3 regions of the Variovorax sp. 3319 genome follow, and region 2 is predicted to be linked to each of the others. Evidence: predicted binding sites of a transcription regulator. Region 2 holds the regulator's gene; each other region holds the start of a gene.

What was found. The regulator LexA, encoded in region 2, represses DNA repair genes until DNA is damaged. The targets are predictions, from matches to a motif close to ACTGTATNNNNATACAGT.
Region 1: J2X67_RS10520 (ATP-dependent helicase) is a predicted target of LexA. The motif match lies at 2,671-2,688, and genes of this name have one in related genera.
Region 3: imuA (translesion DNA synthesis-associated protein ImuA) is a predicted target of LexA. The motif match lies at 2,338-2,355, and genes of this name have one in related genera.

Annotation. Positions count from the first base shown of each region.
Region 1 is NZ_JAVDUZ010000004.1:204,180-208,499, reverse strand. Features, by position in the region: gene hpf (ribosome hibernation-promoting factor, HPF/YfiA family) at 1-319, opposite strand, end outside; gene J2X67_RS10520 (ATP-dependent helicase) at 541-2,658, opposite strand; gene corA (magnesium/cobalt transporter CorA) at 2,873-3,859, shown strand; gene J2X67_RS10510 (5'-methylthioadenosine/adenosylhomocysteine nucleosidase) at 3,861-4,320, opposite strand, start outside.
Region 2 is NZ_JAVDUZ010000008.1:105,563-109,882, reverse strand. Features, by position in the region: gene adk (adenylate kinase) at 110-766, shown strand; gene J2X67_RS17155 (asparaginase) at 836-1,825, opposite strand; gene lexA (transcriptional repressor LexA) at 1,899-2,573, shown strand; gene J2X67_RS17145 (hypothetical protein) at 2,711-3,082, shown strand; gene J2X67_RS17140 (D-2-hydroxyacid dehydrogenase family protein) at 3,175-4,182, shown strand; gene J2X67_RS17135 (MFS transporter) at 4,246-4,320, shown strand, end outside.
Region 3 is NZ_JAVDUZ010000003.1:337,816-342,135, reverse strand. Features, by position in the region: gene J2X67_RS08790 (error-prone DNA polymerase) at 1-174, opposite strand, end outside; gene J2X67_RS08785 (DNA polymerase Y family protein) at 167-1,537, opposite strand; gene imuA (translesion DNA synthesis-associated protein ImuA) at 1,506-2,324, opposite strand; gene J2X67_RS08775 (ABC transporter substrate-binding protein) at 2,445-3,572, shown strand; gene J2X67_RS08770 (aldo/keto reductase) at 3,947-4,320, shown strand, end outside.

The DNA of each region.
Region 1 (4,320 bases), on a different contig from region 2:
GCTTGGGCGCGGCGTGATGGTGGTCTTGCAGGCGGTCCTTGTGGCGCACCACTTGCCGGTCGAGCTTGTCGACCAGCTCATCGACCGCGGCGTAGAGATCAGCGTGGCTCGACTCCGCGAACATGTCATTGCCCTTGACGTGAATGTTGCACTCCGCCTTTTGCCGGCGTTCCTTTTCCTTCTGCTTTTCCACCGTAAGGATCACCTTGACATCGACCACCTGGTCGAAATGCCGGGTAATCCGGTCCAGCTTGCTCGTGACGTAGGTGCGCAAGGCAGGTGTGACGTCGAGGTGATGACCGCTGATCGTCAAATTCATGAAAGACCTCCTGGAATTGACGGTTGGGAAATGACCACGGCTCCGGAATGAAGCGTGGCCGGCGACATACAGATGAAATGGGTGCGGGGGAGAGAAAGAGAAGAAGAGAAAGAGGAGAAGGTCGATTCACTATGCCCAAGCTGTCACGGTATTGCAATACCTGAGTTGCCCGGGGGGTCGCGGCGCGGCCTCGCCCGGTTACAGGCGAAGCGGGCCTTGGCTCAGCTCCAGGCGGCGCGCATGCGGTTGCGCAGGTCGATGACCGCGGCGGGCGGCGGTACCGCTGGCGGCCGCACGGGCGGAGGCGGCCAGGTTTGCTGCTCGAAGCCTGCAAGGTCGCGGTCGGAGATAAAGCGCGTGCGGTTGGCATAGAGGTGCCGGTCGCCGCGCACCGCCTGCTGCGTCACGTAGAAGCGCTGCGGCACCAGCAGGTGCAGATGGTCGCGCGCGCGGGTCATCGCCACATAGAGCAGGCGCCGTTCCTCTTCGAGCTCGTGCGCGCTCTGCGCTACGTCTGCCGGCAGGCAGCCGTCGACCACGTTGAGCACATGCACCGAGTTCCACTCCTGCCCCTTGGCCGAATGGATGGTCGAAAGGATGAGGTAGTCCTCGTCGAGCAGCGGCGGACCCGGGCGGTCGCTGGTGGCTTCGGGTGGATCGAGCGTGAGTTCGGTCAGGAAGCGCTCGCGCGAGCCATAGCCTGCCGCAAGCCGGGCGAGCTGCTCGATATCGCCGCGCCGCACACCCGAAGAATCGTCATACAGCCGCTCCAGATGCGGCAAGTACCAGCCCACCGCCTGCTCCACATCGGCCGGCCAGGGCAAAGAAGGCGCGCGCAGCGCGGCATAGGCTTCGGCAAACACCGCCCATTCGGCGCGCGCCGCGGAGGGCGGCACGAAGTCGCGCACGGCCGCGGCCGGATCGGCCGCCTGGTCCATGGCGTCGAGCAGCCGGGCGCCCGTGGCGGGCCCGATGCCCGGAATGAGTTGCGTGACGCGAAAACCCGCCATGCGCCCGCGCGGGTTTTCGGCAAAGCGCAGCACCGCGAGCAGGTCTTTGACATGCGAGGCCTCGAGGAACTTGAGGCCGCCGTATTTGACGAACGGGATGTTGCGGCGCGCCAGTTCGAGCTCGAGCGGCGCGCTGTGCGTGGACGTGCGAAAAAGCACCGCTTGCGACTTGAGCACGAGGCCGCCTTCGCGATGCTCGAGCACCTTGTCGGCCACCCACACCGCCTGCTGCGCCTCGTCGGGCACCAGCACCAACTGCGGCCGGCCGGCGGACGGCTTGTCGGTCCAGAGCGTCTTGGCATGCCGCTCGGCGGCCTGGGCGATGACGCGGTTGGAGACATCGAGAATCGGCTGCGTCGAGCGATAGTTGCGCTCCAGCGTGACAACGCGCGCGGCCTGCGAAAACTGCGAGGGAAAGTCGAGGATGTTACGGACCGTTGCGCCTCTGAAAGAGTAGATCGACTGCGCGTCGTCCCCCACCACCGTCACGCCGCGGCCATCTGGCTTGAGGGCGAGAAGAATCGAGGACTGCAGCAGGTTGGTGTCCTGGTATTCATCGACCAGCACGTGGTCGAAGCGCGATCCGACCAGTGCGGCAAGCGCAGGCTCGGCCACCATGCCTGCCCAATAGAGCAGCAGGTCGTCGTAATCGAGCACGTTCTGCTGCTGCTTGGCTTCTACGTAGGCACCGAACAGGCGCTTGAGCTCCGCTTCCCATTCGGCGCACCAGGGAAAGGCTTCGGACAGCACCTGGGCCAGCGGAGCGCGCGTGTTGACGCAGCGCGAGTAGATGGAAAGGCAGGTGCCTTTGCGCGGAAAGCGGTTGACGCTCGTCGACAGGCCGAGATCGTGACGCACCAGGCCCATCAGGTCCTCGGCGTCGCCCCGGTCGTGAATCGTGAAGTTGTCGTTCAGCCCGATGTGCGCGGCGTATTCGCGCAGCAGGCGCGCGCCGATGCCGTGGAAAGTGCCGGCCCACGGCAGCGCCGGCGGCTTTTCGGACTTGAGCCCCAGCACGCGCGCCAGCACCTGTCCGGCGCGGCGTTCCATTTCTTGCGCGGCACGGCGTGAAAAGGTGAGCAGCAGCAAGCGCTGCGAGTCGACGCCACCGGCAATCAGGTGCGCCACCCGGTGCGCCAAGGTGCTGGTCTTGCCCGAGCCCGCCCCCGCAATGACCAGCAGTGGGCGCTCGTCGCGGCCTACCAGCGTGCCGATGCCATGCTCGACCGCGGCGCGCTGCTCGTCGTTGAGCGTGCCGAGCGCGGCGGCCAGGCGGTCGGCCTGCGTGGCACCGGCGGTAGAAAAAACGGGGAGCGCAGCGGTCTGCATGACCGCGACTTTACTGTATGTCCATCCAGATCGGCGAGCCTGCCGTCACATGGCCGATGACATAATCGCGCCTCGCTGCAACTGGAGACCGCATCATGGAAACCGCCCCGTCTCGGCAGCTTTCAACTCCCCTCTGACGCCTGCTTGCCGGGCCTGGGATTTGAAAGCGCCCCTCCCTCGCCCCATCGCCTCAGTCATTTCACGGGAGTGAGCCATGCTCAATATCTTTACGCTCGCCAATGGTCGCCTCGTCCAGGAAGAGATCGAATCGCTGGAGGAGCTTTCCAAGTTCCAGCCGATCTGGGTCGATCTCGAATCGCCCACGCTCGAGGAAAAGCGCTGGATCAAGCAGTACTACGGCCTCTCGATTCCCGAAGACGCGATGGACGAGGACATCGAGGAATCGGCCCGCTTCTATGAAGAAGACAACGGCGAACTGCACATCCGCTCCGACTTTCTGATCGACGACGACGAAGACCCGCGCTCGGTGCGCGTGGCGTTCATCCTGAATCAGCACAACACCGAGCTGCGCAGCCGCGGCGTACTGTTCTCGATCCACGACGAAGACGTGCCCGTGTTTCGCCTGCTGCGCATGCGTGCGCGCCGCGCGCCGGGGTTGATCGAAGACGCCAAGGAAGTGCTGCTCAAGCTGTTCGACGCCGACGCCGAATACTCGGCCGACACGCTCGAGAACATCTACGACGAACTCGAGATCGCCGGCAAGAAGGTGCTCGAAGGCAACGTGAGCGACGAGCTGGCGGGCGAGGTGCTGGGCGCCATCGCGCGGCAGGAAGACTTGAACGGCCGCATCCGCCGCAACGTGATGGACACGCGCCGCGCGGTGAGCTTCATGATGCGCAGCCGCATGCTCAACGCCGAGCAGTTCGAAGAGGCGCGGCAGATCCTGCGCGACATCGAGTCGCTGGACAACCACACGGCCTTCCTGTTCGACAAGATCAACTTCCTGATGGATGCGACCGTCGGTTTCATCAACATCAACCAGAACAAGACCATCAAGATCTTCTCGGTGGCCAGCGTGGCGCTGCTGCCGCCCACGCTGATTGCGAGCATCTACGGCATGAACTTCAAGTTCATGCCCGAGCTCGACTGGTCGCTGGGCTACCCGTATGCGCTGGCCCTGATGGCGGCCAGCGCGCTGGTGCCGATGTGGTACTTCCGCCGGCGCGGCTGGCTAAAGTAGCTCAGCCAGCAGCGGCGGGCGCTTCGCCTGAAGGCGGCAGCGCAGCCAGCCATGCGCCGACCAGCGCAAGGCTGTAGCGGCTCGCCACCTCGACAACGAAGCGGGCAAAGTCGCCATGCGCCGCGTCGTCGGCGCGGTCCGAGATGGTGCGCATGGCCGCGAACGGCACGCCGTAGTCGTGGCAGACCTGAGCCATTGCGGCGCCTTCCATTTCCACCGCGAGTGCGTCAGGCAGGTCGCGCCGGAGCGCCTCGCTTTCGGCGCTGGTCGACACGAAGCGGTCACCGCTTACCAGCAGGCCGCGATGCACCCTGGGTGAGCGGATGCCGAACTCGTCGACCGCGTGCTGGCCGATCAATGCTGCGGGATCGTGCAACAGCCGCGTTGCCACGGCCGAAAGCGCATCTGCAATCGCTGCATCGGCCGGGAAGCGCGCCATGCCCATGAGCGGCACTTCGAAC
Region 2 (4,320 bases):
CGGAAATTCTTCACGCTTTCGCATGCTATCCTCGACGCAATTCCGCCCTGCACGGCTCCCGGGCCGTCGCTTGGTGCGACACAAGATCTAAGAACCCTCCGAGGACACCATGAGACTAATTTTGCTGGGCGCGCCCGGGGCGGGCAAAGGCACGCAAGCGGCCTTCATCTGCCAGAAATACGGCATTCCTCAAATTTCGACCGGCGACATGCTGCGCGCAGCCGTCAAGGCCGGCACACCGCTCGGCCAGCAAGCCAAGGCGGTCATGGAATCGGGTGGCCTGGTGAGCGACGACCTCATCATCAACCTGGTGAAGGAACGTATCGCGCAACCCGATTGCGCCGACGGGTTCCTGTTCGACGGCTTCCCGCGCACCATTCCACAGGCCGACGCCATGAAGGCGGCGGGCGTCAAGCTCGACTACGTGCTCGAGATCGACGTGCCTTTCAGCGACATCATCGAGCGCATGAGCGGTCGTCGCTCGCATCCCGCATCGGGCCGCATCTATCACGTCAAGTTCAACCCGCCGAAGGTCGAGGGCAAGGACGACGTCACGGGCGAAGAACTCATCCAGCGCAAGGACGACGAAGAAGAAACCGTGCGCAAACGGCTCGAGGTGTACAGCCAGCAAACGCGTCCGCTGGTCGACTACTACTCGGCATGGGCCAAGGCCGATCCGGCTTCGGCACCCAAGTACCGTGCCATCAAGGGCGTAGGCACCGTCGAAGAGATCACCCAGCGCGCGCTGGCCGCTCTGAGCAACTGAACTTCACCCGCAGGCGCGCTGCTGTTGTGGCTGCGCTGCCTGCTTGTCTGTCTGGCTTGTTGCCGTCTTTCAGGCGGCCTTCCCGATCAATTCCAGCATCAACGCAATGCGCGCCTTGACCGGCGTCAGCGCACCGGCGTTGCGCAGCTTGTCGTCTGGTCTTGGCAGGATGCGCCCGCTCGTGCAACGTGTGGCGCGCAACACGGCAACTCCCGCGTCCTGCGCACGAAGCGCGGCAGCCTCCAGCGCATGGTGCACCGTGCCGTTGCCTGTCGCAGCCAGAACCAATCCACGCATCGGATCGGCGCAGCCCGCCGCCCGCTCCTGAAGCAGCAAGTCGACGATGGCGCCGCTCGCGCCGGCGTGGCTTGTGAGAATTTCGACCCTGGGCCAGAGAGCTATGGCTTCTTCGTTGGCTTCGAGAATTCTTGAGTTCCCGCCTGCCTGCGATCGGGGCCAGTCCCTCAGTCGCCGTACTGCGCCCTCTTCCACATAGCCGACCGGACCGGCATCGCCCGATGCGAACGCATCCTGCCGGTATGTGTGCACCTTTTGAACGTCCATTGCGCTGTGGATCACACCCGCGCAGACCACTGTCACGCCCTGCGCCGACGACGTTGCCGCAACTGCGATTGCATCGCGCACGTTCTGCGGGCCGTCGGGCGAAAGCGATGTAGCTGGACGCATGGCGCAGGTCAGCACCACCGGCTTGTCCGGCGCCAGCACAGCCTGAAGAAAGAAAGCCGTTTCCTCGAGGGTGTCCGTGCCGTGCGTGATCACCACACCCGCCACGTCGGCCTCGGCGAGCCAGAAAGCGCAGCGCCGGGCAAGCTGCACCCAGACGCCAAAGTCCATGTCCTTGCTGTCGAGCTGCGCCACCTGCTCCGCCACCAGCACCAGGCCCTCGGGTGCGTCTATGCCGCCGAGCAGATCGGCCACGCCCACTTGCCCGGCCGTGTAGCCGATGTTGTCGCCGCCGCTTTCGGCCCTTCCGGCAATGGTGCCGCCCGTTCCAAGAACCACAACGCGCCGCAGGCTCGACGAAAGCGAATCAACCATGGCTTGCCAACTTTTAAAAACTGGTTAAAAATACAGGTACTGGATATCTAGCCAGTGCCGCAAGGAACAACATATGCAGTTCGCCGTGAAGCTTACCGCCCGCCAGCAGCAAATTCTGGACTTGATTCAGAGCGCCATCGCACGCACGGGCGCTCCGCCCACGCGGGCCGAAATCGCCAATGAACTGGGCTTCAAGTCGGCCAATGCCGCCGAAGAGCACTTGCAGGCGCTGGCCCGCAAAGGTGTCATCGAGCTGGTCAGCGGCACCTCGCGCGGCATCCGGCTCAAGGGCGACGCCCTGCGTTCGCTCAATGAGTCTCGCAACAACCAGTTTTCGCTTTCGCTGCCCGGCATGGCGCAGTTGGCATTGCCGCTCATCGGCCGTGTTGCGGCGGGGTCGCCCATCCTCGCGCAAGAACACGTCGACCAGACCTATTACGTAGAGAACACGTTGTTCCAGCGCCAACCCGACTACCTCCTCAAGGTGCGCGGCATGTCCATGCGCGACGCCGGCATCATGGACGGCGACCTTCTGGCGGTGCAAGCCACCAAGGAAGCGCGCAATGGCCAGATCGTGGTGGCCCGCCTCGGCGACGAAGTCACTGTCAAGCGCCTCAAGCGCAACAAGCAGGTCATCGAGCTGCACGCCGAAAACCCCGACTACCCAACCATCGTGGTCCAACCCGGCGAGCCCTTCGAAATCGAAGGCCTGGCGGTCGGCCTCATTCGCAACACCATGCTCATGTAGGCCTGGCGGCCTGCCCAGAGCAGCACCCATCCGGTCGCAACAGGTGGCGGGCGTATGGCGCTATGTCGCCATCACCCTGTTGCGCCCAATCAAAGAAATCCTGCCTGTGTTCAACCTCATATTTTTTTGGAGTTCACATGGGAATCGCCCTTCTCGCCATCGTTGATTTGTGGATGCCGCTGCAATCGCTCGCAACCCGGCTGCTGCCGACGCGCCGCCCACGCCGCCGCGACGGAAGCAGCACTGCAGCGGGGTTGCGCTACGTCGCGGTTCGGCCGGCATGCACGGCCCGCGCCCACGGCACTGCCGCCCCAAAGGCCGCGCCCGCACCTGTACGGCCGCTGCGCGTCATTCGCGTGGTGGACGGCCCCCAAGGCGAAAAATGCAGCACCAACCGCATGGTGATTTCTGGCCGCATGGCTGATGTCTGCGCCGAACTCGACCGGTTGGCGGCTCTGGAGGCCATGGAAGCCGTCAGCACCGCGCCGGCCTCCACTCACCTGCACTAGTGCTGTGCAAACCCCGGTGACCACTGCCCGGGGCGGGTATCCAAACGTTCACACGCGCGTCATGCCAATGCTGCGAGGCACAATGGCACGCCATGAACATTGTGATCCTCGACGATTACCAGGACGCCGTGCGCAAGCTGCGCTGCGCCACCAAGCTGGACGCGTATGCGGCCAAGGTCTACACCAACACGGTCAAGGGCATTGGTCAGCTGTCAATCCGCCTGAAGGACGCCGACGTGATCGTGCTGATACGCGAGCGCACCCACATCTCGCGCCAGCTGATCGAAAAGCTGCCCAAGCTCAAGCTCATTTCGCAGACGGGGCGGGTAGGCAACCATATCGACGTCACGGCCTGCACCGAGAGAGGCGTGGCTGTGGCCGAAGGCACCGGCTCGCCCCAGGCGCCTGCCGAACTCACCTGGGCGCTGATCATGGCGGCCATGAGACGGTTGCCGCAGTACATCAGCAACCTCAAGCATGGCGCGTGGCAGCAATCCGGGCTCAAGTCGGCCTCGATGCCCCCCAACTTCGGATTGGGCTCTGTCCTCAAGGGCAAAACACTCTGCATCTGGGGCTATGGCCGCATAGGCCAGTTGGTGGCTCGCTACGGGCAGGCTTTCGGCATGCAGGTCGTCATCTGGGGCCGCGAGGCCAGCTGCGCCAAGGCCAGGTCCGACGGCTTCCAGGTGGCGCAGAACCGCCACGAGTTCTTCGCTGCCGCCGATGTGCTGTCGGTGCACCTGCGGCTGAACGAAGAAACCGTGGGCCTGGTCACGCTCGAAGACCTTTCGCGCATGAAGCCGACGGCCCTCTTCGTCAACACATCCCGCGCGGAACTTGTCGAGCCCGATGCCCTGCTGGCCGCGCTCAACCGTGGCCGTCCGGGGCTGGCTGCCGTCGATGTGTTCGAGAGCGAGCCGCCGCTGCAGGGCCACGCGCTCTTGCGCCTCGAAAATTGCATCTGCACGCCGCATATCGGCTATGTCGAGCAAGACAGCTACGAGAGCTATTTCGGCCAGGCCTTCGACAATGTGGTGAGTTTCATCAAGGGCAACCCCACCAACATCGTGAATCCGGGCGCGCTGCAGGTTCGCCGGTAACCTCATGAGCCGCCGGGCCGCCCCAAGGCGAATACCGCAGCAGCCGAAGGCGAAGGTCCTTCAGTGAGCCACCCTGCGCCACGGGGCGCTCTCTGGGCGCTGCTGGCCGGCAATTTCGTGATCGGCACGGGTGTGATG
Region 3 (4,320 bases), on a different contig from region 2:
CTCGACCATCTCCTCGGGCGTCGAGGCGCCGCGCTGGAAACTGAAGTTGGTCAGGCAGTGCAGCTCGGCATAGTCGGGCAGCGTAGGCGGCGGCTTCTTGCGCAAAGGCATCGGCAGCGCATGCACCTTGGCGGAGTTGCGTCCGCGCAGTTGCTTTTCGCTCAGGTCAGGCATAGAACCCCTGCAGGTACCAGCGCACTTCGCCCGGCGAAAAGCGTGCGGAGGGCCGCTCGCGAAAGATCCACACCAGCCCGGCTTCGGGGCTTTCGGCCACGTAGTAGTCGCGCATTGCGGGCTGGCCGCCGTCTTCCTTGCCGCCCCACCAGCCGGCTTCGACGCGCTGCGGTCCGATCAGCTTGCTGAGGGGGCCGCGGTAGCACGGGCGCTCGCCGTCCATCTCGAGCAGCAGCGGCTCGGGCAAGAGCCATGGCGGGTAGAGCGCATCGGGCTGCGAAGCCGCGGCCTTTGCCTTTGCGGTTTCCTTTGCTTCCTTGCGGCTCTTGTCTTGCGACGCATTGTCTTTCTGCAGCGCGGGCCGCCACGCCTGCTTGCGCTCGGGCCGGTGGTCGGCCTGGGCCACGGGCACCACCACTTGCTGGGGACCGAGCCGCACGCTGAGCCGCTCGACCATTTCGTGCAGCTTGTCGCCCTTGCGGTTGTCTTCAGGCAGAAAGCTGGTGCTGGCGCCGGCCCATGGATCGGTTTCGAGCGTGCGCAGGCGCAGCCAGCTCGCGGGCGCTGCAAGCGTGGTGAGCGCGAGTTTTTCTGAAAGCAGGCGGCGCAGGTGCGCCATGTCCTGCGTGGGCTCGGCCGTGCGCACGGTGACTTGCTGGTGCGGCGGCAGGTTCACGCCGTTGAAGCGCTTGAGGTCGAGCGTCCATTGCAGCTCGAGTGCGCGCGCACCGCGCTGGCGGGCACGCAGCCAGAACTGCAGTGCCGTGAGCAGGCGGTTGGCCGACCACATCAGCTCGGGCGCAGTCTCGGCCAGCGCGGGCAGCTCCAGCTTCTGTTCGAACACGTCGGGAAGCGTGAGCCAGCTGTGGCCTTCGGGACGCAGGCCCCATGCCACGTCGAGCGCCTCGCGCAATGCCGCGCCAAAGCGCCGCGTCAGGCCGCCGCGCGGCAAGGCCGCCACGTCGCCCCAGGTGCGGCAGCCCAGGCGCTCAAGCAGGTCGATGTGTTCTCGCGCGGCGCTCAGCGTGTACAGCGGCAAGCCGGCGGGAATGTCCTTGGGCCGGCTCTCGCCGCGCTCGAACATGCGCAGCCGGGCCAATGCGATGAGGCTGGTGGCGCCCTGCGCGCCGCGCATCACCGCGTCGGGCGCGGGGTTCTCGTGGGCCAGCTGGCGCATCAGCGACGAGCGCCCGCCCCACAGGCGCTCGCAGGCCGAAACCTCGAGCATCAGCGCCTCGTCTTGCCAGGCAACGTGCGGTGTGTATTGCAGCGCCCACCATCCCAGCGCCTCGGGCGTGGGCAGGGGCTGCGCTTCATCAGGCGAATCGGATTCAAGCGACCACCGCAATGCGATCCAGTGCACTGGGGCCTCCCTTCCATGCGTCGATGCGCACCACCGTGGCTGTTGTCGCGGTCGATGTTGTGGCTTCACCCGCCGCCGCCGTGCCATGCTGCTGCAGCCGCAGCTTGCGGCGCACCCGGGCGGCCGCCAGCAATGCGGCCATGCGTTCATTGCGCGCGGGCAGCATCACCGGCGCGGCCAAGGGCGGCCCGCGGCGCTTGAGAATGCGCAGTTCGATCTGCGAGCCATCGGACTCGCAGCTTTCCACCTGAAGCCGAAGCCGCGCCGGCGAAGCACCCTGCGCGGCAGATTCGGGCCGGCACACGAAAAGCAGCACGTCATGCTGGGCGGCAGCCAGCTGCAGCCGGCGCAACTCGCCCACCCGGGCTTGCGGCAGCCATGCGAGCACCGCGGACACATCCGCACAGCGCAGCGCCTGCTCGCAGGCCCACAGCCGCGAAGCCGGCGCGTCGCTTCTGACCCACATCAGCGCCTCTACCGGCAAGCCCTGCGCCGCGAGCGAAGGCCCGCAGGGTTCGTAGGGCGCGCCAATCAGCACCACAGGCCCGCCACGCGCCTGCACTGCCTGCGCCAAGGCGGGCAGCAGCAGCCGCCAGACATGGGCTTCGGGCGCGGTTTGCAGCAACTCCGTCATCGCGCCCACCGGCCACCCGCCCCCCGGCAGTTCGGCATCGAGCGCGGCGTGGCCAGTGGCGACGACCTGCGCGTCGGCCAGGCCGAGTTCGTCGGCATGCCAGACGCCACGGCCTGCGGCGGCGGAGAAGGAGTTGAGGAAAGGGAGGCCCATGATGCAATCGTTAACTGTATTTTTATACAGTATTCCATGGGCTGCAACCGGGAAGTGGCAAATAGCGGTTTACCCAAAGCGCCTTGCCTTTTAAGATGGTCGAACAAACAATTTGTGACCATGCAATACAAAAAGATTCATTTGCTGGCTTCGGCCTTTGCCGCCCTCCTCCTTGCGGTACAGCCTGCAGCGCAGGCGCAAACCAAGCCGCTCCTGGTCGGCCAGACCTATGTGCAGACCGGCCCGCTGGCAACGCTGTCGACCGAGCCGCTGGTCGGCATTCGCGCGCTGTTCACCGCGGTGAATGCAGCAGGCGGCGTGAATGGCCGGCCCATTGAACTGCGTCAGCTCGACGACGCCTACGACCCCGCCAAGGGCGCCGAGAACGTCAAGACTTTCGTGAAAGACGGCGCCGTGGGCATCCTGATGCCCATCGGCACGTCGTCGGCGGTCGGCGCCTTGAAGGCAGCCAACGAGCTCAAGATTCCGGTCGTAGGCTCGTACACGGGCGCTGCGCCGGTGGTTAAACCGTCCGAATACGGTTTTCCGGTGCGCATCAGCTTCGACGAGGAATACAGCCGCATCGTGAACCACCTGTTCACCATCGGCCTGTCGCGCATCGCCTTTGCGCACAACGACAACCCGGGCGCGCGCTCGGCGATGGAGAGCACGCAAAAGTTCATTGCCGAACGCGGCGAAAAAATGGTCGGCAGCGTGGCCATCAAGAACGACGGCTCCGACGCGGCCGATCGCGCGGCGGAACTGGCCAAGCTCAAGCCCAAGGCCGTGGTGCTGTCGGCCACGAACGACGTGGCAGCCAAGTTCATCACCGCCTACCGCGCGGCGGGCGGCGAAACGGCTTTCTACTCGTTCTCTTTCCTGAACGGCCAGAAGCTGTTCCAGGACATCAAGAAGGACGCAGCCGGCGTGGTCATTTCGCAGGTCGTGCCCTACCCATGGAACAGCGCCATGCCGGTGATTGCCGAGTACCAGGCGGCCATGAAGAAGATCGGCGCCACGGAGTTCAGCTACGCGAGCCTCGAAGGCTATGTGGCGGCCAAGGTCATGGTCGAAGGCCTGAAGCGGGCGGGCACCAGCCCTACGCCGGATTCGCTGCAGAAGGGTCTTGAGTCGTTCAAGACGCTGGACATCGGCGGAATTGCGGTGTCTTACCGGCCAGGCGAGCACCGGGGGTTGACCTTCTCTGAGCTGTCGATGCTGAAGGCTGACGGACGGTATTTGCGTTGAGTGCTTTCTGCGTGGCGGGGTAAGTTCTTTTTCAGGGCGAGTGCACAGGCCACCGGGTACTCCCCTCCGCGAATGTCCCCCGGGGCTGCGCCCCTCCTCCTTTATTTCGCTGCGGGGAGCACCCGATGCCCTGTGCACTGGAGCGCGCTCGTGGTGTATCGCTGATCAACCACCGCTCTGTGCAACGCTCCCGTCGATGGGGTGCCTTGCGCAGCGAAATAAAAGAGGAGGCCGCAGGCCGGGGGACATTCGCGGAGAAAGGTACCCCGTCGGCGGGTGCGCCGCCCTGAACAACGCCCCCAACGAGCACTCAGTCACAGCCCTGGCGCAGAATTTGATTCGTGACACCGCTCACGAACCAACCCCACCTTGCCATCACCCGCGCCCGGCTGCTCAGGCTAGGCGCCGCACTCTGCGCCGGTGCCGCGCTCCCCTCCTTCGCACAGCAACAAGGCAGGCCTGCGATGACCATGAACACCCGCCCCATTCCTTCCACCCAGGAGGCCCTGCCGGTTGTCGGCTGCGGCACCTGGATAGGCTTCGACCAGCGTCCGGGCACCGACGAATACAAGCGCCTGCCTGGCGTGCTCGACGCCCTCTTCGCAGCCGGCGGCAAGGTGATCGACAGTTCGCCGATGTACGGCCGCTCAGAGGAAACCACCGGCGACCTGCTGGCTGCATTGAAGCAGCGCGAGAACAAGGCTTTTCTTGCGACGAAGGTGTGGACATCGGGCCGCGAGGCCGGCAT